DNA from 2 places in the Streptomyces sp. NPDC041205 genome. Region 1 is predicted to be linked to the other one. Evidence: predicted binding sites of a transcription regulator. Region 1 holds the regulator's gene; the other holds the start of a gene.
What was found. Region 1 encodes HspR, which represses chaperone genes until heat shock. Its sites were predicted from a motif close to TTGAGNNNNNNNNNCTCAA; they were not measured.
Positions count from the first base shown of each region.

Region 1 (15,702 bases):
GCGCCATCAGCCCCACCAGCCCCACCAGCCCCGCCATCACCCTCCACACCACCCTCCCCCACATCGCCCACGCCATCGACGCGGCCGTGTCCCGGTGTGCGGAGGAGGTCCTGACGATCCAGCCGGGCGGTTTCAGGCCCATCGCGGATCTGGGCGCCGCGCCGCCGCGCGAGCAGGCGCTGCTGTCCCGCGGCTGCCGGATGCGCACGCTCTACCAGCACACGACCCGGCACGCCTTCCCCGTGATCGCGCACTTCGAGCGCCTCGACGGCGATGTGGAGGTGCGGACGCTGAGCGAAGTCACCGAGCAACTGGTCGTGTTCGACCGCGCGGTCGCGTTCGTACCGGCCGACCGGGACTCCACCGAGGCCCTGGAGATCCGCGCGCCCGCCGTCGTCGGCTATCTGGTCGCGCTCTTCGAGCGGCTGTGGCACCTCGCCACGCCGATGTTCCCGCACCCCGCGGCGCCGCAGCCCGCCAAGGACGGGGTCACCGCCCGCCAGCGGGCCATCGCCGAACTCCTCGTCGAGGGCCTGACGGACGCCGAGATCGCCGACCGGCTCGGCATGAACGTACGGACCGTACGCGTCCATATCGCGAAGCTCACCAGCACCTTGGGCAGCCGCAACCGCACGCAACTCGGATTCCTCATCAATCGCTCAGGAATCCTGCGCCCCGGGCACCCCGTGTGAATCACGAACGTCCGGATTTGCCGCCACTTGCCCCTACCTCCGCCCCTTGCACCGCAACAAGTTGACGGTAGCGGAGCGTGGGCGAGCCGTTGCATCGTGGTGACGGCGGCAGGGAGCGGCCAGAGCCGTCTCAGGTACTGGAACCGACCGCTCCCCGCGGCCGAGTGGCTCTGTCGTGGTCTCCCCCCGCAGAGTCGCGCTTCCCTAAGGGGTTGCCCCGGTTCGGCTACGCCCCGTGGCCGACCGGGGCGCTCGCGCCTTCGGGGGAGTGAGCGCCCCGTCCCACGGGCGGCCCGGGGTGGGCTGCTCAGGCGTGTGCCGCGCTGCCGTCGGCCCACTCCTGCAGCAGTCGCTCCCGCTCGTCCCTGCGCGGCGAACCGCCCTCGTGCGCGCGGCCCCACGCGGCCATCGCGGCGAGCGTGGTCATGAGGGTCGCGGCGCCCTCGGTGAGGCGGGCGAGCAGGGCGCGCGAGAGGTCGTACTCCTTCTGGGAGTAGCCCGCGGCCGCGGCGACGTACGCCGTCAGCTCGATCTCCTCGTCGGCCGTCCCGACGCACACCGTCATCGTCGGCGCGTCGTCACCGCCGCCGAGGCCCATCGTGAGCGCCATGTCGACGACGGCGCCCACCTGCCGCTTGAGGGACCGCACGGGCACGTCCTCGACGGTGAGCGCGCGGACGTCGTCCCACAGCCACAGGCCGGACTGTCCATGGCCGATACCGGTGATGCCCTCGGAGGTGAGCCGCACCCCGGGGGCGAGCCCGGCCGGTTTCGATCCCACGTACACATCGCCTTCGGCGATCCAGAACAGCCCCACCATGGCCATGGTCTTCCAGCTCCCCCTGTGCCGAGCACAGCGCTCGATTCGATTGCGCGGTCGGGCGAGACGGGCTGGTCAGGGGCGCTCCGCGCCCGGCCCGCGGTGATGAGTGCCTCGCCCCGCCCACTATAAGGAGGCAAGCGACCGGGCCGGGAGTTCCCCATGGGAGCCCCCGGCCCGGACAGAGCGCGGTGCGTGCGCCGGAGCGCGTGTCACGCCTCCGGCGACCTCTTCGGCCGCCACACCACGAGCGCGCTGGTCTGCTGGACGTCCTGGTACGGCACGAGGTCGCGGCGGTACGAGGCGTGCACCGCGGCCTCGCGCTGCTGCATCGCCGCCGCGGCGCCCTCGACGGCCGCCGACAGCTCTGCCACCCGGGACTGGAGCGCCGTGACCTGGTTCTCCAGCTCGATGATGCGCTTGATGCCCGCCAGGTTGATGCCTTCCTCCTGCGACAACTGCTGGACGGTGCGCAGCAGTTCGATGTCGCGGGCGGAGTACCTGCGGCCCCGTCCGGCGGTGCGGTCGGGCGAGACCAGGCCCAGGCGGTCGTACTGCCGCAGGGTCTGCGGATGCAGGCCGGAGAGCTGAGCCGCCACCGAGATGACGTACACCGGGGTCTCGTCCGTCAGTTGATACGGGTTGCGTCGGCGGCCGTCCCGCTCCATGAGGTCACGCTCCCTTCGCGGCCTTGAACAGTTCTGCCCGCGGATCGGTGTCCGCAGTCGCCTTCCGGTACGCCTCCAGCGCTTCCTGGGCCGCGGACGTCAGCGTGGTCGGCACGGCGACCTCCACGGTCACCAGGAGGTCCCCTCGGGTGCCGTCCTTGCGGACCGCGCCCTTGCCGCGGGCGCGCATGGTGCGGCCGTTGGGCGTGCCGGGGGGCAGCTTCAGGGTGACGGGCGGGCCGCCGAGCGTGGGCACCTTCACCTCGCCGCCGAGCGCCGCTTCCGCGTACGTCACCGGCACGGTCACCGTCAGGTTGTCGCCCTTGCGGCCGAAGACCGGGTGGGCGTCGACATGGACGACCACGTACAGATCACCGGCGGGGCCGCCGCGCTCGCCCGGCGCGCCCTTGCCGCGCAGACGGATGCGCTGGCCGTCGCTGACGCCCGGCGGGACGCGGACCTGCATGGTCCGCGAGGACTTGGCGCGGCCGCTGCCGTGGCAGACCTCGCAGGGGTCCTGCGCGATCAGGCCGCGGCCCTTGCAGTCCACGCAGGGGTCGGTCAGCGAGAAGCCGCCACCGCCGCCGCGCGAGACCTGTCCCGTGCCCACGCACGTCGGGCAGACGCGCGGGGTGCCGTTCTTGTCGCCCGTGCCCGAACAGGCCTTGCACGGGGCCTGCGACGACATGCGCAGCGGAACCGTCGCGCCGTCCACCGCCTCCGTGAAGCTGAGCGTGACCTCGGACTCGATGTCCTGGCCGCGGCGCGGCTGCGTCCTCGTACCGGCGGTCGCGCCGCCGCGGTTGAACAAGCCCCCGAAGACGTCACCGAGGCCGCCCCCGAATCCGCCGGCGCCCGTCTGTCCGCCTCCGCCCGGGGCGCCGCCTCCGAAGAGGTCGCCCAGGTCGAAGTTGAACGATCCGCCGCCGGCGCCCGCGGGCCCTGGCCTGAATCCTCCGCCGTTGCCGAAGAGCGCGCGGGCCTCGTCGTACTCCTTGCGCTTCTTGGGGTCGCCGAGGACGTCGTTCGCCTCGGAGATCTCCTTGAAGCGCTCCTCGGCCTTGGCGTTGCCCTTGTTGGCGTCCGGGTGGTTCTCGCGGGCGAGCTTCCGGTACGCCTTCTTGATCTCGGCTTCGGTGGCGTCCTTGGGGACGCCGAGGACCTTGTAGTAGTCCTTCTCGATGAAGTCCTTGGTGCTCATCCCCGACGTCCCTCCTTCCCTGTCATCCGGCGGGCTCCGGCGCCGAGGTCGCCCTCGGCGCCGAAGCCGCCGTCCGTGTCGGCGTCAGCCCTCGTCCGGGCCACCGCTCTCCTTGCCCTTGGCGTCCGCGGTGTCCGCGGCGCCGTCGGCCTTGCTCTCCGCGTCCGCGGGCGCGCTGTCGTCGCCCTCGGCCGCTTCGGACTCCACCGTCTTCACCGTCTGCGCGCCGGGCTGCGGCTCGGCCACCGCCACGCGCGCGGGGCGCACGACCCGCTCGCCGATGCGATACCCCGGCTGGAGAATCGCGACGCACGTCGTCTCCGTGACGTCCGGTGCGTAGCTGTGCATCAGCGCTTCGTGGATCGTCGGGTCGAAGGGCTCGCCCTCCTTGCCGAACTGCTGCAGACCCATCTTGGCGACGACGGTCTCCAGCGCCTCGGCGACGGACTTGAAGCCGCCGACCAGCTCGCCGTGTTCCCTCGCCCGGCCGACGTCGTCGAGCGTCGGGAGCAGCTCCGTCAGGAGGTTCGCCGCGGCGATCTCCTTGACCGTCACCTTGTCCCGCTCCACCCGGCGGCGGTAGTTCTGATACTCGGCCTGCAGCCGCTGGAGATCCGCGGTGCGCTCGGTGAGCGCGGTGCGGACCTGGTCCAGCTGGGCGGTCAGGCCCACGATCTGGCTTGCGTCCCCGGCCGGGGCCGCCGGGCCCTCCTCGGTGGAGGGCCCGGCGGCCTGCGGCGCCTTGTCGTCCGAGGTGGCGCCCGCGGAGGGGACGTCGGGCTGCTCGGCGTTCTCGCCGAAGCCCGGGGTCTCCTCCGTCATCAGGCAGCGCCGCCCTTCGCGTCACCGGGCTTCTCGTCGTCGACGATCTCGGCGTCCACGACGTCGTCTTCCTTGGACATGTTCGGAGCCTCGGCACCCGGAGCGGCACCCTCGGCGCCGCCCGCGGCCTGCGCCGCCTGGGCGTCGGCGTACATGGCCTGGCCCAGCTTCTGGGAGACGGCGGCGACCTTCTCGGCGGCCGTGCGGATGTCGGCGGTGTCCTCGCCCTTGAGCTTCTCCTTGAGCTCGGCGACGGCTTCCTCGACCTCGGTCTTGACGTCGCCGGGGACCTTGTCCTCGTTGTCCTTGAGGAACTTCTCGGTCTGGTAGACGAGCTGCTCGCCCTGGTTGCGGGACTCGGCGGCCTCGCGGCGCGACTGGTCCTCCTCGGCGTACTTCTCGGCCTCTTCGCGCATCCGGTTGACCTCGTCCTTCGGCAGCGAGGAGCCACCGGTGACGGTCATCTTCTGCTCCTTGCCCGTGCCGAGGTCCTTCGCGGTCACGTGCATGATGCCGTTGGCGTCGATGTCGAAGGCGACCTCGATCTGCGGGACGCCGCGGGGCGCCGGGGGCAGACCGGTCAGCTCGAACATGCCGAGCTTCTTGTTGTACGCCGCGATCTCGCGCTCGCCCTGGTAGACCTGGATCTGCACCGACGGCTGGTTGTCCTCCGCCGTCGTGAAGATCTCGGAGCGCTTCGTCGGGATCGTGGTGTTGCGCTCGATCAGCTTGGTCATGATGCCGCCCTTGGTCTCGATGCCGAGGGACAGCGGGGTGACGTCGAGGAGCAGGACGTCCTTGACCTCGCCCTTGAGGACACCGGCCTGGAGCGCGGCGCCGATGGCGACGACCTCGTCCGGGTTCACGCCCTTGTTGGCGTCCTTGCCGCCGGTCAGCTCCTTGACGAGCTCGGCGACGGCGGGCATGCGGGTGGAGCCGCCGACGAGGACGACGTGGTCGATCTCGGAGAGGGCGATGCCCGCGTCCTTGATGACGTTGTGGAACGGCGTCTTGCAGCGCTCCAGGAGGTCGGACGTGAGCTGCTGGAACTGGGCGCGCGTGAGCTTCTCGTCCAGGTGCAGGGGGCCCTCGGCGGAGGCCGTGATGTACGGCAGGTTGATCGTGGTCTCCGTGGAGGAGGACAGCTCGATCTTCGCCTTCTCGGCGGCCTCGCGCAGGCGCTGGAGCGCCATCTTGTCCTTGGAGAGGTCCACGCCGTGGCCGTTGTTGAACTGCTTGACCAGGTAGTCGACGACGCGCTGGTCCCAGTCGTCGCCACCGAGGTGGTTGTCGCCGTTGGTGGCCTTCACCTCGACGACGCCGTCGCCGATCTCCAGGAGGGACACGTCGAAGGTGCCGCCACCGAGGTCGAAGACGAGGATCGTCTGGTCGTCCTTGTCCAGGCCGTAGGCCAGGGCGGCCGCGGTCGGCTCGTTCACGATGCGCAGGACGTTCAGGCCCGCGATCTCGCCGGCCTCCTTGGTGGCCTGGCGCTCGGAGTCGTTGAAGTACGCGGGGACGGTGATCACGGCGTCCGTGACCTTCTCGCCCAGGTACGACTCGGCGTCGCGCTTCAGCTTCTGCAGGATGAAGGCGCTGATCTGCTGCGGGTTGAAGTTCTTGTCGTCGATGCCCACCTTCCAGTCAGTGCCCATGTGGCGCTTGACGGAGCGGATGGTCCTGTCGACGTTGGTGACCGCCTGGCGCTTCGCAACCTCGCCGACCAGCACTTCACCGTTCTTCGCGAAGGCGACGACGGACGGCGTGGTCCTGGCACCCTCGGCGTTGGTGATGACGGTGGGCTCGCCGCCCTCCAGAACGCTGACGACGGAGTTAGTCGTGCCCAGGTCGATGCCGACCGCACGTGCCATTTCAATGCCTCCAGATAACTTCTTGAGTGGAACTGACTCAAGGATGCATCAGGGGTTCCCAGGAGTCAACAGACCTGAGTCACCTCGACTCAACTCTTATCCCCTCCTTACGCGCAACCCAAGGGTGCTGTGCGAGGAGACGCCGCACCCGGGGGACAGGGTTGCGCGACGCCCCGGATAGGGCAGCCTGAGCGACGCAGATCACCGCTTCGCTGGCTACAGTGCGGCGATGTAAGTGGGTAGTCTCAGACGGACTGCATAAGTTACCGCTTAGTAATACGTTGGATTGCCCACCCTCGCAGGCCCGAGGAGCCCCGAAATGCAACTCGCCGCGATCATCGTGTCGCTGGTCCTAATCGCGGTCGGCGTCGCCCTGTTCGGCCGTGCCATCCTGCAGATCTACCAGTTCATGCGGCTCGGTCAGCCCGTGCCCGCGGGCACAAGGACCGACGCGCCCGCCGAGCGCACCCTCACCGTGGCCAAGGAGTTCCTCGGCCACACGCGCATGAACCGGTGGGGCATCGTCGGTGTGGCGCACTGGTTCGTCGCGGTGGGCTTCTTCTCGCTGCTCCTGACGATCGTCAACGCCATCGGCCAGCTCTTCAAGGCCGACTGGATGCTGCCGATCATCGGTGACTGGGCGCCGTACAACATGTTCGTCGAGTTCCTCGGCACCATGACGGTCCTCGGCATCGTGACCCTGATCGTCGTCCGGCAGCTGAGCCGCCCCGACCGGCCGGGCCGCAAGTCCCGCTTCGCGGGCTCCAACACCGGCCAGGCGTACTTCGTCGAGACCGTCATCCTCATCGTCGGCGTCTGCATCTTCACGCTGCACGCCCTGGAGGGCGCCCAGCACCACGTGGACGGTTACGAGGCCTCGTTCTTCATCTCGTACCCGTTCGTCTCGTGGTTCGGGGGCATGGACGTCTCGACGCTCCAGAACCTCACGTACTTCTTCGCGGGCCTGAAGATCGCGACCTCCTTCATCTGGATGATCACGGTCGCCCTGAAGACCGACATGGGCGTCGCCTGGCACCGCTTCCTGGCCTTCCCCAACATCTGGTTCAAGCGCGAGGCCGACGGCTCCACCGCCCTCGGCGAGCTGCTGCCCATGACCAGCGGCGGCAAGGAGATCGACTGGGAGGACCCGGACGAGGACACCGTCTTCGGCGTCAGCCAGGTCGAGCAGTTCTCCTGGAAGGGCCTGCTCGACTTCTCCACCTGCACCGAGTGCGGCCGCTGCCAGTCGCAGTGCCCCGCCTGGAACACCGGCAAGCCGCTCTCCCCCAAGCTCCTCATCATGTCGCTGCGCGACCACGCGCACGCCAAGGCCCCGTACCTGCTCGCGGGCGGCGGCAAGACGATGGAGGGCGAGGAGAAGGCGTCCGAGGAGCAGCTGAAGGACGTGCCCGCGGCCGCCCTCGCGGAGGCCGAGCGCCCCCTCATCGGCACCCTCGAGGAGAACGGCGTCATCGACCCCGACGTCCTGTGGTCCTGCACCACCTGCGGCGCCTGCGTCGAGCAGTGCCCGGTCGACATCGAGCACATCGACCACATCGTCGACATGCGCCGCTACCAGGTCATGATCGAGAGCGCGTTCCCGTCCGAGGCCGGGACGATGCTCAAGAACCTGGAGAAGAAGGGCAACCCCTGGGGTCTGGCCAAGAAGCAGCGCGTGGAGTGGACCAAGGAGGTCGACTTCGAGGTCCCGATCGTCGGCAAGGACATCGAGGACCTCACCGAGGTCGACTACCTGTACTGGGTCGGCTGCGCGGGCGCCCTCGAGGACCGGGCCAAGAAGACCACCAAGGCCTTCGCGGAGCTGCTTCACATGGCGGGCGTCAAGTTCGCGATCATGGGCGGCGACGAGAAGTGCACCGGTGACTCGGCCCGCCGCCTCGGCAACGAGCCGCTGTTCCAGCAGCTCGGCGCCGAGAACGTCGCGATGCTGAACATGGCGTACGGCGAGGATGACGAGGACGAGAGCACCAAGAAGCCGAAGTCGGCGAAGAAGATCGTCGCCACCTGCCCGCACTGCTTCAACACGATCGCCAACGAGTATCCGCAGCTCGGCGGCGAGTTCGAGGTCATCCACCACACGCAGCTGCTCCAGCACCTCATCGACGAGGGCAAGCTGGTCCCGGTCACGCCGGTCGAGGGCCTCATCACCTACCACGACCCCTGCTACCTGGGCCGCCACAACAAGGTCTACACGCCGCCGCGCGAGATCATGGACAAGGTGCCCGGCCTGCGCCAGCAGGAGATGCACCGCCACAAGGAACGCGGCTTCTGCTGCGGCGCCGGTGGCGCGCGGATGTGGATGGAGGAGCGGATCGGCAAGCGCATCAACACGGAGCGGGTGGACGAGGCGCTGTCCCTCAACCCCGACATCGTGTCGACGGCCTGCCCGTTCTGCCTCGTCATGCTGACCGACTCCGTCAACGGCAAGAAGAACGACGGCAAGGCCAAGGAGTCGCTCCAGGTCGTGGACGTGGCGCAACTGCTCCTCGACTCCGTGAAGACGCCGGTGGACCCGGCGGGCGAGGAGGAGTCGGCGGACGCGCCGGAGCCCGAGCCGGTGAAGTAGCCGCCGCGGCGGTACGTGGACGGTGGGGCCGGTTTCGCCTGGGGGCGGGACCGGCCCTTCGTCGTTCGTGTAAACCTGTGGTGCTGTCGTGCACATGAAGTCATCGGGTGACGCTGGGGTGGGTGGGGCATGAGGAGTTCCGGGATACGTCTGCTGGCCGCCGTCGTGGGCGGCGCCCTGGTCCTCGCGGGTTGCAGTGGCGGTGGCGGCGACAGCGACGAGTCCCCCTCCCGTCCGGCGGCCGCCGACCTTGCGAACAAGAGCGCGCCCCAGCAGCCCGTCCCGCGCGGCAAGGGCAGCAAGGTGCCGGACGACTTCAACGGCGACGGCGCCAGGGACCTCGTACTGGACGCGCTCGCCCATCGCGGGCACGGCGACGACCCCGGCATCGGCATCGTCTACGGAAGCCGCCAAAGCGGCCTCGTCCCCGGCGCGCGGCAGTTGCTGAGCGCACGCGCCGACGGGGCCCGTACGAAGGGTGAGTCGCCCGCCGCGTTCGAGTCCGAGGCGTCCTGCGACCTGGACGAGGACGGCTTCACGGACCTCGTCGTGTCGACGGACCCGCCCTACGACGGCCAGGGCCGTCCGCCCGTCCCCCTCCAAATCCTCTTCGGCTCCCCCGCCGGCCTCACCGGCAAGGCCGTCAAGCTCCAGGTGCCCGCGCGGGCCCGCCTCGGCAACGACTGGGCCGACCAGCCGGTGTGCGGCGACTTCGACGGCGACGGCGCGAACGACCTCGTCCTGCACGCGAGCGGCGCCCATCTCACGTATCTGCGCGGCCCGTTCACCCGCAAGGGTGCCCCCGACACTGCGGGCAAGCCGATCACCGCCCCCGGCAACGACCTGGCCACCGGCGCGCCCGCCGTCGACGTCAACGACGACGGCTACGACGACCTCGTCGTCCGCGAGGAGGCACGTGCCTCCAAGGGCAGCCTGGTCCTCGGCGGCCCCAAGGGCCCCACCCGCACCGGCGTCCTCTTCCCCGCCGCGACCGACGTGGCGTTCGGCGCCTTCGGCCGCGCCGAGGACATGGACGCGGCGCTCGCGGCGCCGGGCGGCATCGCCCTGCGGTACGACGTGCCGGGCACCGCCCGCGCCAAGATCGACGTAAGGAACGCGACCGTGTACGCGGGCGACCTCGACGGCGACGGCCGCAGCGAGCTGGTCGTGGGCGGGGGCGGGCCCGGCGAGGTGTGGGTGTACCGGGGCCGCGCGTCCGGCCTCGCCGCCAACGCCACGGCGACGGTGGTGCCCTCCGAGGGCGCCAAGGCCACGGTCCAGGTCCTGAAGGTGGCCGACTTCGACGGGGACCGGCGGGCCGACCTCGTCGTGCGGACGGCCTGGGGGCAGGGCCGGGACCGGGTGGAGGTGTATCCCGGCAGGGCGGGGGCGGACGGGCCGGTGTCCCGGAAGCCGGGGGTCACGTTCTCCACGGCGGGCTTCAGGTAGACGCGGGCCTCCGGTGGGCCCGCAGGGAGGCGCCCTGGGCCGCTTTCCACGCCTTCCGCATACGCACGCCTGTCGTGCAGTGGTCGCCGCCCTCACACGGGCGGCACCCGTACAGATGGCTCATGTAGGCGGCGTAGACCTCCGTCGCGCGGGCGTCGAGTTCGGCCGGGGTGGTGCTCACGGCTCGACCACCTTCAGGGTCTCGGCGGTCATGAGCAGTGCGCTCAGGTGCGCGGTGTCGCACAGGCCGCCGGGGACCGTCGGGGGCACCACCCAACGCGTCAGCATCGACACCGGTTGACCCAGGCGCGGGACGCCGAGGAACGTGTCGGTGCTCAGCCGCTCCTCCGTGCCGCCCCAGGCGGAGTCCGGGGCGATGAGGACGTAGTACGGGCCGTGGCCGCTGCGGATGTCACGGATGACCGGACCCGCGAGCCAGTCCCCCAGGAACGCGGCCACGGTCTGGGCCTCGCTGCTGTGGACGGCGGCGTGGATGCGCGCGGCGGGTACGCGGACCGCGTCGAAGCGACGGCCCAGCGGGAGCAGGGCCACGCCCCGTTCCGCCCACGCCTCGTGGACGGTGTCCGGACGGGCGTCGGCCTCCGCGAGCCAGGTGCTGATCAGTCGCTTGTTGCCTTCGAGCATGGTCATCGGGGCCCTTAAGGTCAGGGTGGTTCGCCTCACGCAAGTGACGTTAAGTCCACCCGAACCCGACTGATGACCGAAATCCGGTCACCCTGTGTCAGACACCCAGAAGGCCGATGCCCACGGCCAGGTCGGCGGCCCGGCGCCTTCGGCCGGAGTGCTTCGACTCGGCCTCCTCAAGGATGATGCGGCGGGCATGGCCGTTGTAGCGGATCGTCTCGGGGGCGGCCTCGTATGCCTTCTGGAGGGTGGCGATCGCCACGTCCGGCTGGCCGTCGAGGTGGAAGCCGCGGGCCTCCTCGATCCGGTGCCTGGCCCGGCGTGGGCGGGACTTGATGACGGACTTGTCCGCGCGGGCCGCCTGCCGTACCGACTCGCCGCCCTGGCGCAGCTCGACCGCCACGGTGACGGCGTGCGCGCCCATGATCGCGCGGCTGAAGCTGGTGACGGGGTGGAAGTAGTCCGCGGGCAGCCGGGCCGCCATGTCCTTGGCCCTGTCCCAGTGCCGCCAGGCCGTGCCGGTGTCGCGGCGGCGGGCCGCGGTGTACCCGAGCTCGAATTCCAGGGCGCCCGCGAGGGCGAGGACGTCGTCGGGGGCGTCGGGGAGGAGGGGTTCGAGGAAGCGGACGGCTTCGAGGTCGATGGCGTCGGCGGCGTCGAAGTGCCGGGGCCCGGTGTCGCGATGGGCCTGCGCCAGGAGCCAGGCGGCCACGCCGATGGCGTGCGGGTCGCCGGAGTCCTGCGCGGCGACCATGCCGCGCTCCGCGACGCGCCACAGCAGGGCGGCGTCGGGCTGATAGGCGAGGAAGAACTGCGACAGCGAGTACGTCTCGGCGAGGCGGGCCTGGGCCACCCGCCGCTCGACGGCCGTCTCGGCGTGCCGTGCGATCGCCCGCGCGTCGCGGATCAGGTCGGGCAGCAACGTGCCGATGACCTCACGGTGATCGGGCGACCGGTGCCGTGCCTTCCAGGCCGCGTGCAGGCGGGCTTCCAGGTGGGCGACGGAGGGCGGTTCCACGGTCGTGGCCAGGGCGAAGTCGTCGACGGCCGCTTGGACGGCGGCGAGGCGGGGATGGCCGGGCCCGGCGAACAGATCCACGTGCGCGTCCGGTCGACCGGTCAGCTCCGCCAGGTCGCGTACGCGCAGCGCCTCGGCGATGCGCAGCACCATGTCGAGCGCCGGGGCCCGCTGCTGGCCGTTCTCGATCTTTCGGAGGGTGTGCACCGAGACCCCGATGAAGTCCGCGAGTTGGGCACGGGTCATGCCGCGGCGCTCGCGCAGGATCTGTACGCGCTGACCGAACCGCAGCGGGTCGGCGTACGGGTCCGGGGTGTCACCTGAGGACATCACGGCCTTGCCCTTCTCTGGACGGCTCGCCACCGCCAGCGTATGGGGCGGGGCCGACCCGCGTGAGCCCTCTGCGGACTCCGCGCACGCGGGGACGTCAGGGGCCCAGGTGCACCCGCCCCCGCGCCCGCGCCCGGCACGAGGCACCCCCGCTCCCCCGAAGCCCCCGAAGCCCCCCGGCTCGCACAACCTTTCCCCCACCCCGCCAGTCACACCCCTCGGAACCCCACACCACCGTTCACCCAAGGTCCACCCCCTGGTGACCCCCCGTGAACCCACAAGCCCGGGAGCCCCACGTGCGCGTAAGAAGCCTGGCCGTCGCGGTCACCACCGCAGCCCTCGCTGCCGGAGGACTGACCCTGCCCCTGGCCGGGACGGCCTCCGCGGCCCCCGCCGCCCTGAAGGACGACTTCAACGGCGACGGCTACCGCGATCTCGCGGTGGGCGCCCCCAAGGGCAACTCGGTGACCGTGACGTACGGCTCGGCGTCCGGCGTGAAGGCGGGCCGCGGCACGACCGTCACGCAGAACACGGCCGGAGTGCCCGGAACCACCGAGTCCGGCGACGAGTTCGGCGAGAGCGTCACCAGCGGCGACGTGAACAGCGACGGCTACGCCGACCTGATCGTCGGCGCCCCCGGCGAGAAGGTGTCCGGCAAGCCCGACGGCACCGTCACCATCGTCTGGGGCGGCAAGAACGGCTTCAAGACGGGCGGCAAGACCCTCACCGCGCCGAGCGCCGACGACCACCGCTTCGGCGAGGCCGCGACGTTCGTCGACATCGACGGCGACGAGGTGTCCAACCTCGCGGTGATCAGCGGCAACCACTGGTGGTTCTACGCCGACGGCAACCCGCAGGACGGCCGCGCGATCCCGCTCGAAACCGACTTCCTGCCCAAGAACGTCCGCCTGGACGACATGACCGCGGGCCACTTCACGAACAAGGACGGCTACACGTACATCCTCGCGGGTGAGCGCGAGGACGGCGGCGCCTACACCGCGTACATGAAGGGCGGCGCCGGCGACCTCGGCTACTGGTCCGGCGTCCTGGCCGAGGGCGACGACCCGACGGCGACGCGCGGCCCGCTCGCCGGGGCCGACGTCAACGGCGACGGCTACGACGACCTGATCACCGGCAACCCGCGCGCGGGCAAGGGCGGTTCGGTCAGCGTCCGCTACGGCGCCGACAGCAAGCTGGGCGCGCCCGTGACGTACACGCAGGACACCGCGGGCGTACCCGGCACGGACGAGGCGGGCGACGGCTTCGGCTCGGCGGTGGCCGCCGGCGACGTGACCGGCGACGGCAGCGCGGACATCGCGGTGGGCGCGCCCGGCGAGCAGGTCGGAACCGTACCCGGCACCGGGAGCGTGACTCTCCTCAAGGGCGGGACGAGCGGACTGGGCGGCGGCAAGACCTGGCACCAGGAGACGGCGGGCGTCCCCGGAGTCGCCGAGAGGAACGACCGGTTCGGGTCTTCCGTACGCCTGAAGGACATCAACAAGAACGGCAGGGCCGACCTGTCGATCGGCGCGCGCGGCGAGGACATCGGCAGCGCGGCGGACGCGGGCGCGGTGTGGGTGCTTCGCGGTACGACGACGGGTCTCACGTCGTCGTACGCGACCTCGTTCAACGGCTCGGACTTCCGCGCGGGCGGCGCGGGTCGGGGCTTCGGCGAGACGCTCCGCTGACATCCCGCCCCAACTCACGTACTTTCTCGGCCACTTGGAGACACCTTGCGCAAGAAGACTCTCTCCGCCGCCGCACTGTGCGCGGCGACCGTGATCGGCGTCGCGGGCCTGTCCGCGACCCCCGCCGTCGCGGCCGAGCCCGCCCCGAAGCCGAAGTCGGACTTCAACGGCGACGGCTACGCGGACCTCGCCGTCGGCGTCCCCGGCGCGACCGTCGGCGGCAAGGCCAAGGCGGGCTACGTGAACGTGGTCTGGGGCGGCAAGAAGGGCCTGGGCGGCCACGGTTCGACGACCGTCAGCCAGGGCAGCGCCGGAGTTCCCGGCACCGTGGAGAAGGGCGACGGCTTCGGGTACGCGGTGTCGCCCGCCGACATGAACGGCGACGGCATCACGGACATCGTCGTCGGCACGCCCGGCGAGGACAACGACTCGGGGGCCTCCGCGGGCACCCTCACCATCCTCTGGGGCGCCAAGTCCGGCATCAAGGGCGGCTTCACGGCCGCCAACGGCAGGTACGCGGGCAACCAGATCGGCGGCCTCGTCACCACCGGCGACTACGACGGCGACGGCGACCGGGACATCGCGCTCAGCACGAAGAACGACGAGAGCGCCGCGATGGAGACACGCCCGGGACCGTTCAGGGCCGGGTCCCCCGCGACCCTGCAGCGCGTCGACAGCTGGCACTTCAGCGGTCCCCGCGCGGTGACGTCCGGGGACTTCGACGCGGACGGCCGCGACGACCTCGCGGTGACGTACGGGGGGATGGAGATCGCGGGTACGGCGGTGTACGGCACGGGGGCGGGGGCTTCCGGGGCTTCCGGCGCTTCCGGGGCTTCCGGCGCTTCCGGCGCTTCCGGCGCTTCCGGCGCTTCCGGCGCTTCCGGCGCTTCCGGCGCTTCCGGCGCTTCCGGCGAGTGGAAGCAGACGTGGCGCGCGGGCGACACCGCGACCTCCCTCGCCACCGGCGACTTCGACGGCGACGGCACCGCCGACCTCGCCCTCGGCGAAGTCCGGCCCAACCCCGAGGCCGAGGAGGGCGACGAGGGCTACTGCGCGGACCGCCTGGGCGGCGCGATCGCCACCGTGTACGGCAAGTCCGGCACCACGCTGGGCGGCGCCGTGTCCTGCACGACCCAGTCCACTCCCCGGGTCGACGGCAACGCCGAGGCCGAGGACAACTTCGGCGCGGCGCTCGCCGTGGGCGATCTGGACCGCGAGGACGGCGACGAACTGATCGCGGGCGCGAGTGCCGAGTCGGTCGGCATCGACAAGGCGGCCGGCGCGTACTGGATCCTGGAGTCCACCGGCACCGGCAAGGAGCTCTACGGCGACGGCCTCAACCAGACCTCCCCGGGCGTCCCCGGCGCCGCCGAGGCGGGCGACCGCTTCGGCGCTGCGCTCGCCGTGGACGACTACAACGGCGACGCCTACCCCGACTCGGCCGTCGCCGCCCCCGGCGAGAACGCCTCGTCCGGCGGCGTCTGGTACGGCACCCCGAAGGACCGTCCGGCGCCGCAGGTGTCGGTGACGCCGACCAAGCTCGGTCTCGCGGGGGCGCGTTCGTACGGGGCGGTCCTCGGCCACTGACTCCCCACCCGCCCGCCCCCCTGGGGCTCCGCCCCAGCCCCCGCTCCTCAAACGCCGGAGGGGCTGTCCCCCACCCACCCGCCCCTTCCAGCCCGTCCGGCGCTTGACGACGAGGCGCGGAGCACCGATACGGGGCGGAGCCCCGGGTTCGGAGAAGGGGTGGGACTGGGGCGCCCCCGCGAGGGCCGACCTCAGCGGACACCGCCGAGGCCCCGTGGGCGCCCGCGCCTCCCCGGCGAGCGCGGGCGCCTCACTCTCACCACCCCTTCATCACTGCCCCACCGCTCCCCCTCCATAACGACACAGCAACTCCTCATCGGCCCC
Region 1 is NZ_JBVIZH010000016.1:9,762-25,463, reverse strand. It holds gene ACZ6BG_RS37895 (helix-turn-helix transcriptional regulator) at 1-692, shown strand, start outside; gene ACZ6BG_RS37890 (hypothetical protein) at 1,000-1,518, opposite strand; gene ACZ6BG_RS37885 (heat shock protein transcriptional repressor HspR) at 1,725-2,180, opposite strand; gene dnaJ (molecular chaperone DnaJ) at 2,185-3,381, opposite strand; gene grpE (nucleotide exchange factor GrpE) at 3,466-4,203, opposite strand; gene dnaK (molecular chaperone DnaK) at 4,203-6,074, opposite strand; gene ACZ6BG_RS37865 ((Fe-S)-binding protein) at 6,394-8,661, shown strand; gene ACZ6BG_RS37860 (FG-GAP repeat domain-containing protein) at 8,791-10,110, shown strand; gene ACZ6BG_RS37855 (hypothetical protein) at 10,103-10,291, opposite strand; gene ACZ6BG_RS37850 (hypothetical protein) at 10,288-10,761, opposite strand; gene ACZ6BG_RS37845 (helix-turn-helix domain-containing protein) at 10,853-12,103, opposite strand; gene ACZ6BG_RS37840 (FG-GAP-like repeat-containing protein) at 12,400-13,791, shown strand; gene ACZ6BG_RS37835 (FG-GAP and VCBS repeat-containing protein) at 13,837-15,378, shown strand.

Region 2 (15,702 bases), on a different contig from region 1:
TGGCCAACGCCGAGCGGACCCTCGGCGAGGCGTTCCCCGGCCGCTACGTCCTGGGCCTCGGTGGGCACCGGGTCGACGACACCGCCATGGACGTGGACGGCTACAAGGTGCCCGCGCGCGGGAGGGCGGTCACGACCATGCGGGGCTACCTGGACGCCATGGACGCGGCGCCCGCGTACGGCCCCGTGCCGAACCCCGCCCCGCGTCGCCTCCTGGCCGCGCTCGGGCCGAAGATGCTGGCTCTCGCGGCCGAGCGCACCTGGGGCGCGCACCCGTACTTCGTGCCGGTGGAGCACACCGCGCGGGCGCGGGACATCCTGGGGCCCGAGTCGTTCCTCGGGGTCGAGCAGGCCGTCGTCCTCGACACGGACCGCGCGCGGGCCCGCGAGGTGGCCACGGAGCACGTTGTCGGGTACCTGCGGGCACCCCACCAGCTCGCGAGTCTGCGCCGGCTCGGCTTCCAGGAAGAGGCCGACAGTGGTGAGCCGAGCCGACGTCTGGTGGACGCGATCGTCGCCTACGGAGACGTCGACGACGTCCACGCGCGCGTGGCGGAGCATTTCGCGGCCGGGGCGGACCACGTCTGCGTACAGGTACTGACGGCCGACCCCGGCGAACTGCCCCTGCGGCAGTGGCGGGAGCTGGCACCGGCGCTCACCCGCTGACCGGTGCCGCGCCCGACTACCGCACCCGCATCCCGAACAGCTCCGCCCACTCCTCCACGCCGAGGTCCTTGGGCAGCCGTACGGCGCTGTGGCCGCCTCGCCGCGCCCACTCCTGGATCCTGTGCCGAGGCAGGTCGGGAGCCGCTGAGGCGAGGATCTGGGGCAGTCCTCGGCCCCGGCCGGTGAACACCCGGCGTACGAACTCCTGGTACTCCTGCCGCCGCGCGGACGCGACCAGCGGCCGGTCCCGACGGGTGATCGTCATCAGCCCGCCGTCGACGTTGGGGCGCGGCCGGAACGCCGCCGCGGGGACGCGGCCTTCGAGGCCGAACGCGTACCAGGGCCACCACTGGGCCGTCATCAGGGTCGCCCCGCCGACCCCGGCGCGACGGCGCGCGACCTCCCACTGCACCAGCAGGACGGCGTCGGTCCAGCCCGTCGAGCGCAGGATGCGGCGCAGCATGGGAGTCGTCTCGTGGAAGGGGAGGTTGCCGACGAGGACGTGCGGCTCCGGTGGGGTCCGGTAGCGCAGGAAGTCGGCGGTGACGATCGTCGTCGAGGGGGCGGTGCGCCGCCGCAGCCGTTCGGCCCGGCGGTGGTCGATCTCGATGCCCGTGAGGCGTCGGCCCAGGCATTGCAGGGGGAGGGTCAAGGCCCCGTCCCCGGTGCCGATTTCGACGATCGGCCCGTGGGTGCGGCTCACGAGGTCGACGAACGTGCTGATGGTGGAGCGGTCGGTGAGGAAGTTCTGGCCGAACTCATGACGGCCATGGTGGTGCGTGCGCACAGGTGTCTCCGCGGCTTCGAGGCAAGCCGGGCAGCACGAAGTGCCGCTCGGCGCTTACGCGTTGAAGCGGCGGGGCGTTCCAGAGTGGGATGAGGTCGGCCCGCCGCTAGGCGCGGCGGATCCTCGTGAGGGCAGCGGCTGCGAATGCGCACATGGGAGGCAGCGTACGGGGCGGCCGGGTCCTCCAGGCAAGTGATTTTTGCCGAGGAGCCGTACCGACACCCCCCGAGGAGGCGCCTACTCGTCCGAAGGCGGCGCTGGAGGGGACTACTCGTCCTCGTCTTCGTCGTCCAGGCGCGCCAGCCACGTGGCGAGGCGCTCCACCGGGACCTCGAAGTCCGGGTTGAGGTCCACGAAGGTGCGGAGCTGCTCGGCGAGCCACTCGAAGGTGACCTCCTCCTCGCCGCGCCGCTTCTCCAGCTCCTCGATGCCACGGTCGGTGAAGTACAACGCTTGCTCCTGGTGCGGGCCGGGCCCGGGCCGGTGGCCGGGCTTCGTTCCGTTTCATCGTACGGCCGTACGCCGGTGGGCCCGGCCCCCAGTCCCGTACAGGACTCGGAGCCGGGCCCACCCGACGTACCGAACGGCGGTGACCGCCGCGGACTAGGCCTCGAAGACCTCGTTCAGGAGCTGCTCCTGCTCCTGCTCGTGGCGCTTCTTGGAGCCGACCGCCGGGGACGAGCCGTGCGGCCGCGAGATGCGGCGCAGACGCTCGTCGTGCGGGATGTCGGCGCCGACCGCCAGGTCCAGGTGGTCGATGAGGTTGAGAGCGATGAAGGGCCACGCGCCCTGGTTCGCCGGCTCCTCCTGGGCCCACAGGTACTTCTCGGCGTTCGGGAACTTGGCGATCTCCGCCTGGAGCTCGGCACCCGGCAGCGGGTACAGCCGCTCGATGCGGATGATCGCCGTGTCCGTGACCCCGCGCTTCTTCCGCTCGGCCTCCAGCTCGTAGTAGAGCTTGCCGGCGCAGAAGACGACCTTGCGGACCGCGTTGACGTCCACCGAGTCGTCGCCGATGACCGGGCGGAAGCCGCCCGTCGTGAACTCCTCCGTCTTGGAGGCCGCGGCCTTGAGGCGCAGCATCCACTTCGGGGTGAAGACCACCAGCGGCTTGTGGTGCGGGTTGTGCACCTGCCACCGCAGGAGGTGGAAGTAGTTCGACGGGAGGGTCGGCATCGCGACCGTCATGTTGTTCTGGGCGCAGAGCTGCAGGAAGCGCTCCGGGCGGGCCGACGAGTGGTCGGGGCCCTGGCCTTCGTAGCCGTGCGGCAGCAGCAGGGTGACGCCGGACGTCTGGCCCCACTTCTGCTCGGCCGACGAGATGAACTCGTCGACGACCGTCTGCGCGCCGTTGACGAAGTCGCCGAACTGCGCCTCCCACATCACGAGGGACTCGGGACGCGCGAGGGAGTAGCCGTACTCGAAGCCCATGGCCGCGTACTCGGAGAGCAGCGAGTCGTAGGCGTTGAAGCGGGCCTGGTCCTCGGAGAGGTACAGCAGCGGCGTGTAGTCGTCGCCCGTGTTGCGGTCGATGAGGACCGCGTGGCGCTGGCCGAACGTGCCGCGGCGGGAGTCCTGGCCCGCCAGGCGCACCGGGGTGCCCTCCAGGAGGAGGGAGCCGATGGCCAGGGTCTCGCCCATGCCCCAGTCGATCGTGCCGTCCTCGACCATGGCCGCGCGGCGCTGCAGCTGGGGCAGCAGACGCGGGTGGACGGTGACGTGGTCGGGGATGTTGACCTGGGACTCGGCGATGCGCTTGACGACCTCCTGGGAGATCGCCGTGTTGACCGCCACCGGGAACTCGGCCTGCGGCTCGGGGACCTCCGCCGGGGCGGGCTGAGAGGTGGCCTCACGGACCTCCGTGAAGACCTTCTCCAGCTGGCCCTGGTAGTCCTGGAGGGCCTGCTCGGCCTCTTCCAGGGTGATGTCGCCGCGGCCGATCAGGGACTCGGTGTACAGCTTGCGGACCGAGCGCTTCTTGTCGATCAGGTCGTACATCAGCGGCTGCGTGAACGCCGGGTTGTCGGACTCGTTGTGTCCGCGGCGGCGGTAGCAGATCAGGTCGATGACGACGTCCTTGTTGAACGCCTGGCGGAACTCGAAGGCGAGCCGCGCGACGCGGACGACGGCCTCCGGGTCGTCGCCGTTCACGTGGAAGATCGGCGCTTCGATCATCCGGGCCACGTCCGTGGAGTACATCGACGAACGCGAGGACTCCGGAGCGGCCGTGAAGCCGACCTGGTTGTTGATGACGACGTGGACCGTGCCGCCGGTGCGGTAGCCCCGCAGCTGCGACATGTTCAGGGTCTCCGCGACGACGCCCTGGCCCGCGAAGGCCGCGTCTCCGTGGAGGGCCACCGGCAGGACCGTGAAGTCCGTGCCGCCCTTGTTGATGATGTCCTGCTTGGCGCGGGCGATGCCCTCCAGGACCGGGTCGACCGCCTCCAGGTGGGAGGGGTTGGCGGCCAGGGAGACCTTGATCTGCTCGCCGTCGAGGCCCGTGAAGGTGCCCTCGGCGCCCAGGTGGTACTTGACGTCTCCGGAGCCGTGCATCGACTTCGGGTCGAGGTTGCCCTCGAACTCGCGGAAGATCTGGGCGTACGACTTGCCCACGATGTTGGCGAGGACGTTCAGGCGGCCGCGGTGGGCCATGCCGATGACGACCTCGTCCAGGCGGGACTCGGCCGCGCTGTCGATGACGGCGTCCAGGAGCGGGATGACGGACTCGCCGCCCTCCAGGGAGAAGCGCTTCTGGCCGACGTACTTCGTCTGCAGGAAGGTCTCGAAGGCCTCGGCGGCGTTCAGCCGGCGCAGGATGCGCAGCTGCTCCTCGCGCTCCGGCTTGGAGGCGTGCTGGCGCTCGATGCGGTCCTGCAGCCACTTGCGCTGCTTGGGGTCCTGGATGTGCATGAACTCGACGCCGGTGGTGCGGCAGTACGAGTCGCGCAGGACGCCGAGGACGTCGCGCAGCTTCATCATCGACTTGCCGGCGAAGCCGCCGACGGCGAACTCGCGCTCCAGGTCCCAGAGCGTCAGGCCGTGCTCGGTGATGTCCAGGTCGGGGTGCTTGCGCTGCTTGTACTCCAGCGGGTCCGTGTCGGCCATGACGTGGCCGCGGACGCGGTAGGAGTGGATCAGCTCGAAGACCCGGGCGGCCTTGGTGACGTCGTCGTCGTGGCTGGCGTCGATGTCCTTGAGCCAGCGGACCGGCTCGTAGGGGATGCGCAGCGCCTCGAAGATCTCGTCGAAGAAGCCGTTCTCCCCGAGGAGGAGGTTCGCGACGATGCGCAGGAACTCGCCGGACGCCGCACCCTGGATCACGCGGTGGTCGTACGTCGAGGTCAGCGTCATGACCTTGGAGATGCCCAGCTTGTTCAGGGTGTCCTGGGACGTGCCCTGGAACTCCGCCGGGTAGTCCATCGAGCCGACGCCCATGATGACCGACTGGCCGGGCATCAGACGCGGCACGGAGTGGACCGTGCCGAGGCCACCGGGGTTGGTCAGGGAGACCGTGACGCCGGTGAAGTCGTCCATCGTGAGCTTGTTGTCACGAGCACGGCGGACGATGTCCTCGTAGGCCTGCCAGAACTCGAAGAAGTTCAGGGTCTCGGCCTTCTTGATGCCCGCTACAACCAGTTGGCGGTCGCCGTTGGGCTTCACCAGGTCGATCGCCAGGCCGAAGTTGATGTGCTCCGGCTTGACGAGGGTGGGCTTGCCGTCCCTGTCCGCGTAGGAGTAGTTCATCGACGGCATGGCCTTGATGGCCTGCACCATCGCGTACCCGATCAGGTGCGTGAAGGAGATCTTCCCGCCGCGGGCGCGCTTCAGGTGGTTGTTGATGACGATGCGGTTGTCGAACAGCAGCTTCACCGGGACGGCGCGCACGGACGTGGCCGTGGGCAGCTCCAGGGAGGCGTTCATGTTCTTCGCCACGGCCGCGGACGGGCCGCGCAGCGGGACGTGCTCGGGACCCGCCTTCTCCTTGGCGTCCGCGGCGCCCTTGGCGGGCTCCGCCTTCGCGGGCGCGGCCTTGGCGGCCGCGGGCTTCGCGGGGGCGGGAGCCGGGGCCTGCGCCGCGGGAGCGGCGGCGGGCTGCGCTGCGGGAGCGGCCGGGGCTGCGGGCTGCGCGGCGGCCGGGGCGGGGGACGTGGTGGACGCGGCCCCCGCGGCCGCGTCACCCGCCGGCTTGGCCGGTGTGGCGGCGACGGAGGCGGCCACGCCCGGCTTGTAGTCGGCGAAGAAGTCCCACCAGGCACGGTCGACCGAATTCGGGTCCTGGAGGTACTGCTGATAGATCTCGTCGACGAGCCACTCATTGGGACCGAACGCGGCAGCAGGGTTCTTGCCCTGCGCTTCTTGGTCGGTCGAAGTGCTCGAGTTACTGGGGGACTGTGGCGACACGGCGGCAACCGCCCTCTTCCGCTTCACAAGGTGATGGACAGCGGAAATAAAGGCTACGCCTCCATCGACGCGCAGTGCAGACCGGGCCGGTCATCCGTCGCGTAAGTCACACCGGGAAGCTGGTTTCGGGGCTGTAAATGGCGGGAAACAAGCGAAGTTCGGCTACGGCGAGGCGCCGCGTGGAGCCCTTGTGGGGACGTCTGTGCACGTCCTGGGTACGTCGACACGCGGCTACGACCCGTCCGGCGCACCATGCGCGCGCCCAGAGGTCGCTTCCGCTTCGAACCTTACGTCAACTTCAGTCTTCGGGCAGGCCCGGAAGGGTGACCTGGATTCGGCAGCCCCGAGCCGATTCGGCCACGCCGATGTGCCCGCCGTGCAGATCGACCGCCCAGCGCGCGATCGCGAGCCCGAGGCCGGTGCCGCCGTCGCTTCCCGGCGGGACGCCGACGTGCGCGCCCCGGTTGAAGCGCTCGAAGACGCGGTGCCACTCCGACTCGGGGATCCCCGGACCCTCGTCGAGGACCTCCAGGTCCAGGGACTCCGGGTGGCGGCCGCGCCGGGCGAGCACCGTCACCCGGCCGTGCGGCGGGCTGTGCTTGACCGCGTTGTCGATGAGGTTGGCGACGACCTGGTGCAGCCGCTCGGCGTCCGCGTGGGCGGTCAGCTCCGGAGGTGACACGTCCAGGTGCAGATGCACGTCCGTACGGGTGTGGCTGCCGGAGCCCGACGTCATCCCTTTGCGCGCGGAGGCCACCATGTTGGCCTCCTTCAGGACACCCGACAGATAGGGCCACACTTCGAAGCGCCGCGCTTTGAGCGGTACGACGCCGTTGTCCAGGCGTGACAGGTCGAGCAGGGTCTCCACCAGGCGGCCCAGGCGCTCGGTCTGCTTCAGAGCCGTACGCATCGTCTCCGGGTCGGCCGCCGAGACGCCGTCGACGACGTTCTCCAGGACGGCGCGCAACGCGGCGATGGGGGTGCGCAGCTCGTGCGAGACGTTGGCGACGAGCTCCTTGCGCTGCTGGTCCTGCGCCTCCAGATCGTCCGCCATGCGGTTGATCGTCATCGCCACGTCGCCCAGCTCGTCGCGGCGGTCGGCCCCCTGCACCCGGCGCGTGTAGTCGCCGTGCGAGACCGCGCGGGCCACCGAGTTCATCTCGTCGAGGGGCGCGGTGAGGCTGTGCGCGACGAACTGCGTGATCAGCAGGGTCGCGATCACGGAGAAGACCGTGATGAAGCGGAGCTCGGTCTCCGTCTCCATGGCCACCATCAGCAGCCCGGTGGTGATGAAAACCGAGACGACCACCAGAGTGCCGAGCTTGGTCTTGATGGAGAACGGCCGCACACCCGCGAACGGGCCGTTCAGACCGATGCTCCCGCCCCGGTCGCAGCGCCACTTCCGGGCCGTGCCCCGCTCGGCGTCCGCCGCACCGCCAGGGGTGCCGCCCGGGGTGCCGTGCGCACTGCCCGGGGTACCGCTCAGGGCGCCGCGGGCCGTGCCGCCGGCGCCCGGGTCCGCCGTCATGGCGTCGGGGTCTCCAGGGCGTACCCGACCCCGTGCACCGTACGGATGCGTTCCGCCCCGATCTTGCGGCGCAGGGCCTTGATGTGGCTGTCGACGGTGCGGGTGCCGGACGCGTCGGCCCAGTCCCACACCTCGGCGAGCAGTTGCTCGCGTGAAAGGACCGCGCGCGGAGTGTTGGCGAGGCACACCAGGAGGTCGAACTCCGTGGGTGTCAGATGGACGTCCTCGCTGCGCACTCGCACACGCCGCTGCGCGTGGTCGATCTCCAGCTCGCCCAGGCGCAGGATGCCGCTGCGCGGCGTCGTGGCGGCCAGCGCGGCCCGCTCGACCCGGCGCAGCAGCACGTGCACGCGCGCGGCGAGCTCGCGCATCGAGAACGGCTTGGTCATGTAGTCGTCGGCGCCGACGCCGAGCCCGACCAGCATGTCCGTCTCGTCGTCCCGCGCGGTGAGCATCAGCACCGGCACGGGCCGCTGGGCCTGCACGCGTCGGCAGACCTCCAGACCGTCGAATCCCGGCAGCATGATGTCGAGGATCAGTAGATCCGGCTGCCATGCCTGCGCGGTGTCCACCGCTGCCGGGCCGTCCGCCGCCGTTTGCACGACGAAACCCTCGGCGCGCAGCCGGGCGGCGATGGCGTCGACGATCGTCGGGTCGTCCTCGACCACCAGAACCCGGCGCTGGGCGCCGGGCATCGCTGCCGTGGCGCTGTTGTGGGAGGTGTGTGTCTGCTCCATCGCCCCGCCCCTGACGTGATCGCTTGGTGTCCGGTCAGCAGAGTACGGGGCGTAACGGCACCTCGGCTACGCAGCCCTTGTCGCGAGATGAACCACGTCCGGTACGCCCCGGGCAACGGGGATCTCTTCCGTACGTACGTGTTGGAACCCGGCATTCCGTAGAGCGGAGTCGAAAGCGGGTGAGGGCTGCGCGGACCACACGGCGAGGACTCCGCCGGGGTTCAGGCGGGCCTGGCAGGCGGCGAGACCGGCGGGGGAGTAGAGGCTCTCGTTGCCCTCGGTGACGGTCCAGTCGGGGCCGTTGTCGATGTCGAGGCACAGGGCGTCGTAGGTGCCGGAAGGGGTGTTGGCGCCTGCGAATGAGCCGTTGACATATGCGATCAGGTCGGTGTGCAGGATCTCCGTGCGCGGGTCGGCGAGCGCCTCCCGGGACAGCTCCGACAGCGGCCCTTCGAGGTGCCAGTCGATGATCGCCCGCTCGCGCTCGACCACGGAAATACGGCCCCAGCGAGGGTCCTTGGCGGCGTGGGAGAGGGAGAAGCCGACGCCCAGGCCGCCGATGAGGACGCTCGGCCGGGGCCGTCCGTCCAGGGCGTCGTACGCCGCGTCGACGAGGAGCCGCTCGGAGCGGCCGTCCGAGGTGTCCATCAGGAACATGCCGTTGGCAATGATCTGCAACAGGTCCCCGTGGCGGCGCAGCACGACTTCGCCGTAGGGGCCTTCGTGCCGGTCGAGAACCACGGGGGGATCGGGTCGGTACGGGGTGTGCATCGGCCCATTTTGCTGCCGTCCCGCAGGCGTGTGCTGCGGGACGCCGGGGAATGGTGTGAGGTTGCTGTGAGTTCCTGTGAATCGCGTCTCACGTGGCGTCGGTCATAGACAGCAGGGGAAAGATCGGTAAAGCGTGTTCCCGTGATCCTTCTGTGATGGAAGATCAGTGAAGCCGTGATGGAAGGAGCGCCTCAGCGTGGACCGGTCTGTGCGGGTTTCGGGCGGGGGCGCCGCCGTGGGTGAGGACGGCGGCGGGACGGCGGCCGAGGTTTCCACAGGCGCCGGGGGTGCCGCGGGCTTGCCGGAGGTCGTGGGCGCGGAGGCGCTGCTCGGGGCCGCGGGGCTCGTGACGCTGGACGCGGTGCCGAGTCAGGCCGGTGGGCCGAACCGCGCGGGCGGGGCAGGCCTTGCCGCTGGGCCGGTGTCGGGGGTGCCCGAGGGGGCGGCCCAGGGCGCGGGTGCCGGGGTGGGAGCCGGGGCCTGCCGGGTGCGGGCGGGGCTTCGGGGCCTGCGCGGGCTGCGGCCCTGGCGGCTGCTGCCGTCGCCGGCCGGTACGCCCTTCACCTTCGGATACGCCCTTGTCCTCCTCCTGACCTCGCTCTTCGCCGAATACGGCGACCCCTCCCTCGTCTCCTCCCTGCACCAGGGTTCGAGCACGGACGTGGCGCACCTCGCGGACCGGCCGATGTTCGTCCTGGTCGCCAGCGCGCTGTGGATCGCGGGCGGGGTCACTTCGCCGTACGCCATCGTGTTCCTGCTGGTCCTCACCGCGCTGGAGCGCCGCGTCGGCGGACTGCGCACCGCGGGCGTCTTCCTGCTCGGGCACGCCGTCGCCACGCTGGCCACCGAGGTCCCGGTCGGGCTCTCGGTCCTGGCCGGCCATCTGCCCGGCAGTTCCGCGTACCGCCTCGACTACGGCATCAGCTTCGGCGTCGCCGCCAGCGTCGGCGCGCTCGCCGGGCTCCTCGCGCCGTGGCTCCGCTGGGCCCTCCTCGCGGGGTTCGGCTGGATGCTGATCCAGGACCTCATCGCCTTCACGGACCCGATGACCAACTGGGGCCATCTGCTCGCGCTGGTCGTGGGTGTCGCGACGTGGCCGCTGCTGCGGGGGCATGGGCGGAGCGTTTCTGCGTAGGCCGTCCGGCCTGCGGCTGGGGCTGATCGGCCCGCGAGTCCTGTGAGGTCCATGGGGCCCATGAGGTCCGGGGCTTGGTGTCACTCGTGTGGCCGATGGGGCCGATTTCTCTGCCGTGATGTACGTGGAGTGATTGCCTCCGGATAAATGTCTTGCAGTGCAAGGTACTTCGCGACTATCTTGTACCGCATGACAAAGGAACTGTCCGCGATGCACGACCAGCGTCGCAGTCAGTTGCTGCGCGGGGTGCTCGACCTGTGCCTGCTCGCGCTCATCGGCGAACGGCCCCGGTATGGGTACGAGTTCGTGGAGGCCCTCACCGAGAGCGGCCTCGACCTGGTGAGCGAGGGCAGCATCTACCCCCTGCTCGCCCGGATGGAGCGCGCGGGACTGGTCGACTCCTATCGCGCTCCGTCCGCCGCGGGCGGGGCGCCGCGCAAGTACTACCGCCTCACCGACGCGGGCGCGGCCGAGCTGGCCGCGGGCCGCGCCACCTGGAGCACCTTCACGGTGGCCGTCTCCAGGACCTTGGGGGATCAGGGGGACGTACGGAACAGCGACACGGGGGACACGGCATGACACATCAGGCGACCAGTGAGACGACGATCAGTGGTGACGTGACCGCGGACGACCGCGCGCGGGAGGGTGTGCCCGGCGAGGTGCCGGAGAGCGTGCCCGGTGAGGCGGAGCGCGCCCGGGTGCTGGCGGTCTGCCGAAGCAACTGGGAATACAGAGGCATCGACGACGCCTCCGTGCGCGAGATGCTGGCCGAACTCTCCGAGCACCTGGAGGAGGCCGCGGCGGCGGGCCGTACCCCGAAGGACGTGGTGGGCGCGGACGTGCCGGGGTTCGCCGCCTCCTGGGCCCGGGCGCGCACGCCCCTGCGTCTGCGGGTGCTGCGGATGGCCGCGCTGATCCCGTTCGTCCTCGGCGGGCTGCTGCTCTTCACACATCTGCTCGACCGGACGCTCACGCTGTCCATCGAGGCCCCGCGCATAGCGTTCTACGCAGTGATAATCGCGGGCAGCGTCGCCCTGGAGCTGCGGCGGGGAACCCTCGGTTTCGTGAGATGGCTGCTGGTCGGGTTGATAGGCATCGGGTTCGCCCAGCTCACCACCTGGCTCGCGGGCGACGACACGCTTTTCCGGCTGCCCGTGTGGGCGACGCTGCTCCTGATGCTGCCCGGGGTGCCCTACGCCTACGTGGACATCCGCGCGAGAAAGGCGGCGGCCGAGTAGCCGGGGCGCTCAAGGCGGCCGGGGCGGCTGGAGTGCTCAAGGGGCGCTCGGGGCAGCCAGGGCGGCCGGGGTACCCCAGGGGTGTCCGGGTGGCCCGTGCGGTCGAGGGGGTCAGGCTTCCTCCGGCCCCTTCCTGCGCGCACTCGTCAGGCCGGCGACCACCTGCCACCCCAGTGACTCGTAGAGGGCGCGTCCTTCCGGGGTCCCTGCCAGTACGCCGATCTCCGCGCCTTCGTCGACGGCGGCGACCGCGAGGGTGCGCATGACCAGGCTGCCCAGGCCCCTGCGGCGGTGCTGCGGGGAGGTCTCGATCTGGTCGGCGACGGCGGTGCGGCCGGTCGGGGCGATCTGGCCGCGAGCTGCCCAGTGGCCGTCAGTGGTGGTGACCATCGCGCGGAAGACGCCGCCCCGCGACCAGGTGCGGAGCCGGTAGCCGTCCGGGACGACCAGGTGGTTCGGGGGGACCGGGGTGAGCGGCACCGTCATCAGGTAGCCGTCCTCCGGGTCGATCCACCACTCGGGGCCGAGCCAGGGGGCGACGCGGTCCGGGAAGTCGAAGACCTTCAGCCAGGCGTCGGCGCCGGTCACCGATGAGGCGACCTTGCGTACGTCCGACTCCTGGACGTCCGCGCCGGTGGCGCCGAGGACGTGCCGGTAAGGGTGCTTGACGTGGCCGACGTCGATCGTGAAACCCCAGGGCTCCAGGACCGGCGGGGCAGAGCCGCGGGAGACGCCCCAGCCGTCGATCCAGGCCCGTACGGCGTCGCGGCCCGCAAGGGGGGATCCCGCTGTTCCCTCTGTCGCATGCATGGGGCAACCCTTCAGATGGCGACCGATGTGTAATGACTGCAACTATCGAGAGAACCTTACGTAGGTGGATTTCGGCCGCGACAGGGGTGATCGCTGACAGCGAACAAGCCCGGGGGAACAACCAGGGGCTCATGAGCATTGAGTCGGTATAGCTCAACTTGAATGCCGAAGGGGAGATCATGGCTGCTGAGTCCACGTCGTACACACCGCTCGCTCTGCCCGTGCTGCCGCTCGATGACGAGATCGTGCTGCCCGGCATGGTGGTGCCGTTCGACCTGTCCGATGCCGAAGTGCGAGCCGCGGTGGAGGCCGCGCAGGCCGCCGCGCGGTCCAGTGGAAGCAGTAGCAAGCCGAAGGTGCTGCTTGTTCCGCGGATCGACGGGACGTACGCGGGCATGGGCGTGCTCGGGACGGTCGAGCAGGTCGGTCGGCTTGCGGACGGGGATCCGGGGGCGTTGATCCGCGCTCGCGGGCGGGTGCGCATCGGTGCGGGCACGACCGGGCCGGGCGCGGCCCTGTGGGTGGAGGGTGCGCGGGTCGAGGAGACCGTGCCCGACCCGCTGCCCGGAGCCACCGCCGAGCTGGTCAAGGAGTACAAGGCGCTGGCCACGAGCTGGCTGAAGAAGCGCGGGGCCTGGCAGGTGGTCGACCGCGTGCAGCAGATCGACGACGTGTCGGCGCTCGCGGACAACTCCGGGTACTCGCCGTTCCTCACCACGGAGCAGAAGGTCCAGCTCCTGGAGACCGAGGATCCGACGGCGCGCCTGAGGCTGGCCACGGAGCAGTTGCGGGAGCACCTGGCCGAGCAGGACGTGGCCGAGTCCATCGCCAAGGACGTGCAGGAGGGTGTCGACAAGCAGCAGCGCGAGTTCCTGCTGCGGCGCCAGCTGGAGGCGGTGCGCAAGGAGCTGCGCGAGCTGGACGGCAAGGAGGGCGAGGAGGAGTCCGACGACTACCGCGCCCGGGTCGAGGCCGCCGACCTGCCGGAGAACGTGCGGGAAGCGGCGCTGAAGGAAGTCGAGAAGCTGGAGCGCGCGAGCGACCAGTCGCCCGAGGGTTCCTGGATCCGCACGTGGCTCGACACGGTGCTCGAACTGCCGTGGAACGAGCGAACCGATGACAGCGCCTCCGGGTACGACATCAAGGGCGCCCAGGAGATCCTCGACGCGGAGCACGCGGGCCTGCAGGACGTGAAGGAGCGCATCACGGAGTACCTGGCGGTGCGCAAGCGGCGCGCGGACCGGGGTATGGGGGTCGTGGGCGGACGGCGTGGTGGCGCGGTCCTGGCCTTGGTCGGCCCCCCGGGAGTCGGCAAGACCTCGCTCGGGGAGTCCGTGGCGCACGCCATGGGACGCAAGTTCGTGCGGGTCGCGCTCGGCGGTGTGCGGGACGAGGCGGAGATCCGCGGGCACCGGCGTACGTATGTGGGCGCGCTGCCCGGGCGGATCGTGCGGGCCATCAAGGAGGCCGGGTCCATGAACCCGGTGGTGCTGCTCGACGAGATCGACAAGGTCGGCTCGGACTTCCGGGGCGACCCGGCGGCCGCGCTCCTCGAAGTGCTCGACCCGGCGCAGAACCACACCTTCCGCGACCACTACCTGGAGGTCGAACTCGACCTGAGCGACGTGGTGTTCCTGGCGACGGCCAATGTGCTCGAGGCCATCCCGGAGGCGCTGCTCGACCGCATGGAGCTGGTCAGGCTCGACGGGTACACGGAGGACGAGAAGGTCGTCATCGCCAGGGACCACCTGCTGCCGCGACAACTGGAGCGGGCCGGGCTCGGCGACGGCGAGGTGACGATCGACGAGGGCGCGCTGCGCAAGCTGGCGGGGGAGTACACCCGCGAGGCGGGCGTGCGCAATCTGGAGCGGTCCGTCGCCCGGCTGCTCCGCAAGGTCGCGGCGCAGCACGAACTGGGCGAGCGGGAGCTGCCGTTCACGGTCGGCGCGGACGAGCTGCGCGGACTGATCGGGCGGCCGCACCACGTGCCGGAGTCCGCGCAGGACCCGTCCGAGCGGCGGACCGCGGTACCCGGTGTGGCCACGGGGCTCGCGGTCACCGGGGCCGGTGGCGACGTGTTGTTCGTGGAGGCGTCGCTGGCCGATCCGGAGACGGGTGCGGCGGGTCTGACGCTCACCGGACAGCTCGGTGACGTGATGAAGGAGTCCGCGCAGATCGCGCTGTCCTTCCTGCGCTCGCGCGGTGCCGAACTGGAGCTGCCCGTGGGTGACTTGAAGGATCGGGGTGTGCACATCCACTTCCCCGCGGGCGCCGTGCCGAAGGACGGGCCGAGCGCGGGCGTCACGATGACGACGGCGCTGGCGTCGCTGCTCAGCGGCCGCCTGGTCCGTACGGATGTGGCGATGACCGGTGAGGTGTCGCTGACCGGACGGGTGCTGCCCATCGGAGGTGTGAAGCAGAAGCTGCTCGCCGCGCACCGGGCGGGGATCACCACCGTAGTGATCCCCAAGCGGAACGAGCCGGACCTGGACGACGTCCCGGCCGAGGTCCTGGAGAAGCTGGACGTGCACGCGGTGACGGACGTCCGCCAGGTCCTGGAGCTGGCCCTGGCGCCGGCCGAGGTGCGGGTTCCGGCGGCGGCGTGACACAGCCACCCGTCGCGGCGTGACGGGCGCGGCGGGGAAGGGCGAGGCCCGGACCCCAGGAAGGTCCGGGCCTCGCCGCTCACCCGGGCGGCGTCGACTGTCTGGTGGGCGGCGCGCGCCTAGGGTGCGAGGCGGCTCGGTCAGCCGTTGGCCAGGGCCTGCACCCTGTCGTAGGCGCCGTTGAACTTGTTGTGGTCACCGACAATGGGGCCGGTCGACGTGTACTGCCACATGGTGTGGAAGCCCCAGCCGGCCGGGAGTTCGCCGGGGCTGGTGTTGTAGCGGGCGATCCACAGGGGGTTGGTGTTGCCGAAGCCGCCGTAGTTGCCGGTGCACTGCTTCCACCAGCTGGTGGCGGTGTAGATGACGGCGTCGCGGCCGGTGCGGGCCTTGTAGGTGTTGAGGAAGTCGCGGATCCAGTCGACCATCGCGCCCTGGGACTTGCCGAAGCAGGCCGCGCCGTAGGGGTTCCACTCGATGTCGAGGGCGCCCGGCAGGGTCTTGCCGTCGCGGGACCAGCCGCCGCCGTTGCTCGCGAAGTAGTTGGCCTGGGCGGCGCCGCTGGAGGTGTCGGGGGTGGCGAAGTGGTAGGCGCCGCGGATCATGCCGATGTTGTACGAGCCGTTGTACTGCTGGGCGAAGTACGGGTTCTTGTAGGACGTGGACTCGGTCGCCTTGACGTAGGCCCACCGCACGCCGCTGTTCCACAGGGCGGACCAGTTGACGTTGCCCTGGTGGCTGCTGACGTCGACGCCCTCGGTCTGGACGGCGTCGCCGCCGCTGGGGCGACCGCCCTGGCCGTCGTGTTCGAGGACGCCGATGCCCATGCGGGCGGAGCCGCGCGGCGGGACGTCGTCACCGTCGGCGGCCGCCGCGGCGCCGGGCAGGGTGATGAGGAGGGTCAGGGCGGAGAGGAGGGCGAGGAGAACGCCGGCCGCGGGGTGGGCGCGGCGGGCGGTACCAGGTCTGTGCACGGGCATGGCGTGCCTCCGAAAGGCCTCGTGGAGTCGCGTGCGCAGGCGCG
Region 2 is NZ_JBVIZH010000002.1:579,904-595,605, reverse strand. It holds gene ACZ6BG_RS09610 (TIGR03620 family F420-dependent LLM class oxidoreductase) at 1-665, shown strand, start outside; gene erm (23S ribosomal RNA methyltransferase Erm) at 682-1,452, opposite strand; gene ACZ6BG_RS09600 (DUF6104 family protein) at 1,720-1,902, opposite strand; gene ACZ6BG_RS09595 (multifunctional oxoglutarate decarboxylase/oxoglutarate dehydrogenase thiamine pyrophosphate-binding subunit/dihydrolipoyllysine-residue succinyltransferase subunit) at 2,056-5,853, opposite strand; gene ACZ6BG_RS09590 (HAMP domain-containing sensor histidine kinase) at 6,152-7,201, opposite strand; gene ACZ6BG_RS09585 (response regulator transcription factor) at 7,378-8,118, opposite strand; gene ACZ6BG_RS09580 (spermidine synthase family protein) at 8,185-8,889, opposite strand; gene ACZ6BG_RS09575 (rhomboid-like protein) at 9,086-10,024, shown strand; gene ACZ6BG_RS09570 (PadR family transcriptional regulator) at 10,214-10,603, shown strand; gene ACZ6BG_RS09565 (hypothetical protein) at 10,600-11,262, shown strand; gene ACZ6BG_RS09560 (GNAT family N-acetyltransferase) at 11,374-12,072, opposite strand; gene lon (endopeptidase La) at 12,252-14,678, shown strand; gene ACZ6BG_RS09550 (lysozyme) at 14,819-15,658, opposite strand.
Region 2: the regulator HspR is predicted to act here: its motif matches at 12,211-12,229, upstream of lon (endopeptidase La).